2 regions of the Shewanella sp. 0m-6 genome follow, and region 2 is predicted to be linked to the other one. Evidence: riboswitches for the same ligand, from Rfam matches in the RefSeq annotation. Region 2 holds a riboswitch; the other holds the start of a gene.
What was found. A riboswitch is a leader RNA that binds a small molecule or an ion and turns the genes downstream of it on or off. The one in region 2 is predicted to bind lysine.
Positions count from the first base shown of each region.

Region 1: another riboswitch for lysine. It lies ahead of ACVBJC_RS09160 (Na+/H+ antiporter NhaC family protein); the one in region 2 lies ahead of lysC (lysine-sensitive aspartokinase 3).

Region 1 covers NZ_JBRIMD010000009.1:53,008-57,226, forward strand. Annotated here, with positions in the region: gene ACVBJC_RS09155 (M3 family metallopeptidase) at 1-330, shown strand, start outside; gene ACVBJC_RS09160 (Na+/H+ antiporter NhaC family protein) at 475-2,055, opposite strand; lysine riboswitch at 2,134-2,355, opposite strand; gene ACVBJC_RS09165 (electron transfer flavoprotein subunit alpha/FixB family protein) at 2,552-3,475, opposite strand; gene ACVBJC_RS09170 (electron transfer flavoprotein subunit beta/FixA family protein) at 3,475-4,219, opposite strand, start outside.
Region 2 covers NZ_JBRIMD010000013.1:116,067-120,285, reverse strand. Annotated here, with positions in the region: gene ACVBJC_RS11880 (succinylglutamate desuccinylase/aspartoacylase family protein) at 1-6, opposite strand, end outside; gene lysC (lysine-sensitive aspartokinase 3) at 127-1,524, opposite strand; lysine riboswitch at 1,670-1,853, opposite strand; gene ACVBJC_RS11870 (DUF3293 domain-containing protein) at 1,967-2,395, opposite strand; gene arcA (two-component system response regulator ArcA) at 2,958-3,674, shown strand; gene ACVBJC_RS11860 (DPP IV N-terminal domain-containing protein) at 4,079-4,219, opposite strand, start outside.

The DNA.
Region 1 (4,219 bases), on a different contig from region 2:
GATGTGGCCAGCTTTGAAGCGGCAGCGCTTAAGAAGCACGGCGTAGATTTACCTGCTGTGCCGCCACGCTATAAGTCGACTTACTTTGCTCACGCCTTCCCGGGCGGATACTCTGCAAGTTATTACGCTTACATGTGGAGTGAGATTTTAGCTGCTGATGCGTTTGCCTACGTGCAAACACAAGGTGGCTTAAATCGTGAAATTGGCATGAAGTTTAGAAAGACTATCCGCGAAGTCGGTAATACCGTTGCGCCTATGGATGCCTACAAAGCCTTTAGAGGTCAAGAACCGACGACTGATGCATTGCTAGAGCGACGTGGCTTAAACTAAGCGCTATTGCGCTACAGAGGTCATACGCTGCCAGCTAAATTGGTTAGCCTAAAAACAAAAAATCCGCTCTAACTAGAGCGGATTTTTTATGGTTCTAATTTATCGAGGTGCAGCTTGCGCATATCTCAATAAGGGCTATTACCTTTATTGCTTACATTGAGAATCAGGTGAACATGCCTTGATCCGTAGCACAATAATACTGATCACAAACAATACGCTACAAGCGATTAAGCCCGCAGTAACCGATTCAGTAAAGCCGAGCACTAAGTAACCCACAATGCTGATCCCCGCAACAATTAATGCGTAAGGCAATTGCGTCATAACATGGTCAATATGGTGGCAGTTCGCTCCGGTTGACGACAAAATAGTGGTATCAGAAATAGGAGAGCAATGGTCTCCAAATACCGCACCCGCAAGCACTGAAGATAGCATTGGCAACATCATGCCAGTGTGACTTCCCATCGCCATATCGGCTGCAATTGGCAGCATAATACCAAAGGTACCCCAGCTGGTGCCGGTTGAAAATGCAGTCAAACCTGCAAGAATAAAGAGCACTGCAGGAAGCATCGCAAATGGAATGTTACCCGTTGCCAAGCTCGCCATGTACTTACCGGTTTCAATCTGTCCAATCACACCCGCAATGGTCCAAGCAAACAGTAAGATATAGATTGCAGGCAGCATAGACTTAGCGCCTTCAAACAGGCCTTTAGCAATCATAGACTTAGCCACGCCTTGATAGATGACTAATGCAAGCGTTACAACTAAGCCAAGCAAAGCACCAAAGAATAGCGATGAACCTACATCGGTATTTTCAAATGCGCCAATTAGACTAAATTCTATGCCTTTAGCCGCTAATGCATCCCCACCACTGCTTACCATGAAGTAGAAAGTGGCAAAAACTAACACTGTGATTGGCAGGAATAAGCCAATAATCTTACCCGTATCCGCTTCTGGTAAACCAGAGTTAGCCCCAGGCGGTAACCCTTTAGACTCGTCGTATAAGTGGCCTTTTTGTGCGTTCAGCTCTTGCTGACGCATTGGGCCAATATCTAATCCCATTAACGCAACACAAAGCAGCAGTAACAATGCAAAGATCGCGTAGAAGTTCATCGGGATCATCTGTACGAATATGCTCAAATGCCCTGTATCGGCAAATCCATGTGCGGTTAGAATGCCGCCAATCAAGGCGATGATATAAGCACCCCAACTTGATACAGGTGAAATAACGCAAATAGGCGCGGCTGTAGAATCAAGTAAGTAGGCTAACTTAGTACGTGAAATGTAATACCTGTCGGTGAGTGGTCGTGCGACACTACCAACAACTAAACTGTTGAAGTAATCGTCAATGAAAACCACACAACCTAAAAACATGGTGAGTAGCTTAGCATCGCGCTTATTACGAATATGAGTACGAGCCCAATCAGCAAAGGCTCTTGCTGAACCACTTACCGTGATCAACGCAGTGATCATACCCAGTACCACTAAGAAACCTAAAATATATAGGTTCCAACTATTTAAAGCACCATCGTCCCATACGAGAGACAGCACTTTAGTACTTAAATATTGACCCGTTTGCATTACAGAAAAATCGGTAAGCAGTAATGCTCCCAACAAAATCCCAAAACCCAAAGAGAGCAAAACACGACGCGTGAGCATCGCCAGTACGATGGCCACTACCGGAGGTAGCAGCGATAAAGCCGAATCGGCATAGCTTATAATTGTCATTTTTAATTTCTTCGCTAAATACGAATGGAGGCCGACTGAACTGGTGGGATATAGCAGTAGATATCTGATTACACCTGTCCTATCAGTAGCGCTCCATAGCCATATTAATGGTTCGTCATTAATATAAAAATTCTTATCTTCCAGATAAGAAATACTATGGCAGTGCTGTACCTATTTGGTTACAGCCCCAGCAACTAGCCCCGATATGCTATGTCACTTCGGCACTAAATCCTTTCTCGATAGATCAGCGGTATCACCCTACTTATCGATACTAATATTTAATGCACCTCTACTTCTCAGGACGCAATTTAAGGCTAGCTCAAAAAGCGTGACGGACATAAAAACATAAGCGGCTTTAGAGATGCTACTCTAAAGCCGCTTATCGTGACACAGATCACTAACAATACCCAGTACAACTCACAGCTATTAACAGTTTGCCAAACTATTAGATACAATTGACCTTGCTGTAGCAGTAATAGGTTATACCAAGTTCCATTTACAGCAGTGCGATTAATTTTGGCACAGCTTCAAAAAGATCGGCTTCAAGACCATAATCTGCCACTTGGAAAATCGGAGCTTCTGGATCTTTGTTGATAGCAACAATCACCTTTGAATCCTTCATGCCAGCCAAGTGCTGAATCGCGCCTGAAATACCCACAGCAATGTATAAATCTGGCGCAACAATTTTACCGGTTTGGCCTACTTGTAAGTCGTTTGGTACGTAGCCTGCATCAACTGCCGCACGAGATGCGCCAAGCGCGCCACCTAACTTATCAGCCAGTTGCTCTAAAATAGCGAAGTTTTCACTATTTCCTAGCGCGCGGCCACCCGACACCACTACCGATGCACTGCCAAGCTCTGGACGCTCAGATTCCGTTAGGCTTTGAGTCACAAACTCTACCTGCGAAGCAAACTCTGGTGATAGTGTCACCAATCCAGCACTGCCGTCTGCAGCAACCGCGTCAAACGCGCTTGAGCGAACCGTCATGACTTTCTTGTCATCTAAACTTTGTACCGTCGCAAGGGCGTTACCCGCATAAACTGGACGAACAAAGGTGTCAGAACTCACCACTTCTATCACTTCAGAAAGCTGAGATACATCGAGTAACGCAGCAACGCGCGGCAACACATCTTTACCAAAGCTTGAAGCTGCAGCGAGTACATGTTCATAATCAGATGCGATGCTTATCATCAAGTCTGACACATTGTCCGCGAGGTGATTGGCGTATGACCCTGAGTCTGCAACCAAGACATTTCGCACACCAGCTAACTTTTGTGCTTCGCTTGCCACAGCACCACAGTTATGGCCAACGACTAATACGTCGATGTCGCCACCAATTGCCTGAGCACAGGCAACGACTTTAGCGGTATCCAGCTTTAGACTGGAGTTATCGTGTTCTGCTAATACTAAAATTGCCATTAGATCACCTTCGCTTCATTCTTTAACTTTTCAACCAACTCCTCGACAGACGCAACCATGACTCCACCACTGCGCTGGGCAGGTGGTGTGACTTTAACAATTGTCTGATGAGATTTAAGCGTGACGTCAAGATCTGCCGGCGTCAGAGTTTCAAGCGGTTTGCGCTTGGCTTTCATAATATTGGGTAACTTGGCATAACGCGGCTCATTCAGACGAAGGTCAGCGGTAACCACTGCTGGCAATGAAACGTTAACGGTCTGTAGACCACCATCAATTTCACGCGTCACAACGAGCTTATCGCCATCAAGTTTCACTTCTGAGGCAAACGTTGCTTGCGGCATTTTAGCGATAGCGGCAAGCATCTGACCTGTTTGGTTGTTATCACCGTCAATCGATTGCTTACCAAGAATAACCAGCTGTGCTTGCTCTTTTTGCTGCACGGCATGAATAAGCTTAGCGATTGATAACGGAACCAAGTCTTCATCGGTTTCAATATGGATTGCACGATCGGCGCCCAATGCAAGTGCGGTTCTTAACTGCTCTTGCGATGCTTTAGGGCCAACACTTAATACGACAATTTCAGAGGCGCTTCCGGCTTCCTTTAAACGAACGGCTTCTTCAACGGCAATCTCACAAAAAGGGTTAATGGCCATTTTTAGGTTTGCGGTATCAACACCAGTATTGTCAGCGTTAACCCTGACTTTTACATTGGCATCGACGACACGTTTAACTGGCACCAATACT
Region 2 (4,219 bases):
TTCCATAAATTACCGTGTTCCTAGCAATTAGTTTAAATGAGGCTTCAAAGCTTTAGTTTCCACCTCATAGCTTTCAAATATTCAGCTTTCAAATATTCAGCTTTCAAACATTTAGTTTTCCAGGCCTTAACTTTCAAATAAGTTTTCATGCAGGGCGCGGATCACATTAGCCGCCTCGGCCTCATCGACCAAAATACACAAGTTATGTGGACTCGCTCCTTGGCAGATCATACGAACATTATAAGTTTCCAGTACTTCAAATACCCTTCGGCACACGCCTGGCGTCGAGGCAATATTGTTGCCAATCACCGCAACCAAGGCTAAACCATCTTCAACACGCACGCGGCAATGCTGCGACAACTCTTGCAATAACGCCTCGCTAAGTAAGCCCTGCCCACTTGAGTCAGAGCCAGTTTTATCTAAGGTTAATGCCACATTGACCTCTGATGTGGTGATTAAATCAACACTGATCTTATGGCGGGCTAAGGTTGCAAATGTTTCAGCCAAGAAGCCTTGCGCATGCAGCATTTGTAAGCTGTGAAGATTAAGTAAAGTTTGATCGCGGCGTACGGCAACGGCGCGGTATACCGGCTCACTTTGCACCGTATGGCGGATCCAAGTGCCGCCCTGTTCAGGAGCCCAGCTTGAGCCAACAAACACCTGAATTTTTTGTCTTACGGCAGGCAATATTGTTGCAGGGTGTAAAACTTTAGCGCCAAAGGTCGCCATCTCAGCGGCTTCATTAAAGCTAATTTCGGCAATCGGACTGGCATTAGGCGCAAGTCTTGGGTCTGTGGTGTAAATGCCGGCTACATCGGTCCAGATCTCAACCGCTGTAGCTTGCAATGCTTCGGCCAACAATGCGGCTGAATAGTCGCTACCACCACGGCCAAGGGTTGTGGTGTTGCCTTCACTATCTGCGCCAACAAAACCTTGAGTCACAATCACTTGCTCTGCAAGTAGTGGCTTAAGATGTGTTTGAGCAAGCTCAGCAATCTGTTCTATTTGGGGTTCGGCCCGGCCATGGTGGCTATCGGTGCGCAGTACTTGACGCACATCAAATGCTGAAGCGTTAGCCCCCTTCTCTCTTAACACTGCAGCAAAAAACACAGATGAGCACATCTCGCCCTGGGATAGGAGTTCATCCATCACGGCTTTGCTACGGGTAAGCTTTAAGCGTTCGCTTAGGGTCGCGATATGGCTCAAGGTACGATCAATTTGAGCCGCCACATCACTTGGGCTGCCTAGCTTATCTAGAATTTGATATTGAATAGAAGCGATCTTTTTAATCAGCGCCTTTGACTCTTCCGCGCTGGTTTCTGCCTGCGTGAGTGCCACTAACTGATTGGTCACGCCACTCGAGGCGCTAACAACTACCACTCGGGTTTGTGGATTAGCAATAATAATATCTGCACAGCGCTGCATGGCGTCATAGTCAGCCACTGAAGTGCCACCAAACTTGGCGACGTTTAACTGTGTTTGCTCTTGCGAGCTTTTAGATAATGAAGCATCGACTAACGACATAGTACTGCCTCCACATTATATAGAGACGGCTGACACTGACTAAATTGGGTATTTTGAATAACTAACATGAATAAGCTCCGAACTAACTTCGTTCGAAGAGCCTGGTGCAATGATATGCACCCCATAAGATGGGGAAACAGCGATCGTCACCAGAAGCTCTCCACCATAAAAAAACATTGGTGACAATCGACAGGATTCAGCCTGCACAACCAACATTCAAGCCTGACCAAATGGCATTGAATATCTCGGCGCTAATCTCCCTCATAAGCCATCATAGGAGTTTGGTCCCCTCCAACTTACTACCTAGTTAGCGCTCCTCTTCTGTACTTACCTTGTATGAAGCAAATTACTTTCGAAAAAGCTGCTTTGTATACAAAATAACAGGTTAAAAAATATCAAAAAATAACCAATTAAGTCAATGGAAATCTTAGATGATTTAATTTCATACCATATCTGGAAGCTCCATGACCCAATTGACCCGAGGAGAAAATGCGCCCAACAATGTTTCTTGGCAAGGCAACAAGCAAGGAACAAGTTGCAATTGATCCGCTTCAACATAATAAATGGCATTTTGATTAAACTGGTAGCCGAGTTTAATGGCCGAGGCCTTATCGGTTGATATTGCCCAACTCTTTTCCATATGCTTTCTATCTTGAGATGCGCCTATCATTGCTCGGTAGGGAAAGCCCGATCTGTGTATTTCATGTTGAAGTTTTCGGTCTAAAAGACCATTTTGGCAAGGAGTCAGCACGACTCCTTTTGGGTTGTACGCAGTGATGATAGCGAACGATAATTGAGAGGATAAGGTTTGAGTAAACAGAAATTCAGTTTGTTGATAAGTGTGCCAAAGGCTGTCGACTGAGTTGTTCATTGCTAACAAATTCTCCGATTTAGGTGGGATTATTATAGCAAACTCGTTAGCGCTTCCTAGTTACGTGATACAGGTCACACGCGACAAAAATATCAAAACTAATTAAATCAATACTATAGTTTGCAAATAGTGATCTAAATCATATCATCAAGTAATTTTGTTAACATTTCATTTGTTAACAAATGCCTAAAACGAGTACAATAGGGCTTGTTGATTGACTCACGCCGATACATGTAACGAACACATTTTGTTACACATATCTGAAACAGATAGAAGAGTAATCCACACAGCTGTATCAAATGTGATCTATGTTTGATTTAACATTTAAACTTCATAGAAAACGGTCGTTAAGGAACTTTTTCCTACAATTGTTAATCGAAGTTTATACAGTTCACGTTTTTCCATATGTGAGATACCCATACTTTGCTTATCATGCAGTGTGTTGCTGTTTCGAGCCAGTTTTGAAAGCACCTACGTGTATCAGTGATTTATCAGCATAACTAGATGGAGTATAAACTTTATTATACTCATGGTTAGAATTGACAGAGATTAGGTAATTAATATGCAAAACCCGCACATTCTTATTGTTGAAGATGAAGCAGTAACAAGAAACACACTTAGAAGTATTTTTGAAGCAGAAGGATATGTGGTCACTGAAGCCAATGACGGCGCTGAAATGCATAAGGCTATGCAAGACAACAAAGTTAACTTGGTCGTTATGGATATTAACTTACCAGGCAAAAACGGTCTTTTACTAGCTCGTGAACTTCGTGAAATTAATAATATCGGTCTAATCTTCCTAACAGGTCGTGATAACGAAGTTGATAAGATTCTAGGTCTTGAAATTGGTGCTGATGATTATATCACTAAGCCATTCAACCCACGTGAATTGACAATCCGTGCACGTAACCTATTAACTCGCGTTAATAGCACAGGTACAGATTCTGAAGAGAAAAGCGCAGTTGAGTTCTACCGTTTCAACGGTTGGAGCCTTGAAATCAACAGCCGTTCTCTTGTTAGCCCACAAGGTGAGTCATACAAGCTACCGCGCAGCGAATTCCGCGCTATGCTTCACTTTGTTGAGAACCCAGGTAAGATCTTAAGCCGTGCAGACCTTCTAATGAAGATGACTGGCCGCGAGCTTAAGCCACACGACCGTACTGTTGACGTAACAATCCGTCGTATCCGTAAGCACTTCGAAAGCTTACCTGATACGCCAGAAATCATCGCAACAATCCACGGTGAAGGTTACCGTTTTTGCGGTAGCTTAGAAGATTAATTCTAAGCTCCGTTTCAGTACTAATTGAAGTGCTGATAAATAAAAAGCCAGTCAATTGACTGGCTTTTTTTATGTTTATATTTAATCCACCGCTAAGAGTGAATGGCAGCGTCCAATAATTAGAGTATCTACTTAAATAAAATTGAGTTTAATTGAGGCTCAAGATTATTTTTCGAATAATAACAAAGCATCCCCCCAAAATTAACCACCTACAAAGTAGTAGTTAATTGGAGGTATTCCATCGGTTGGCATAAATTGCACAAATACTATTGCGCCATCATTCAGCATCTAAGCTAACTATTAATCATATTTAATTTAAAATTCATCATTATTAAAAACGTAGCAATGATCATTAATAATTAATCACCACTACGCTTTACACTTAATAATCAAGAACAAACCAATTACTTTAGTTGACGGTCTAAAAAGTCTGCTAATGAGCGATATAGATGTACCCTCACCTTCTCACCGCGCATCGAGTGCTTAGAGCCTGGATAGTCGATCATCTGAAACAACGTCCCCTCATCCTGCAGCGCCTTATACAC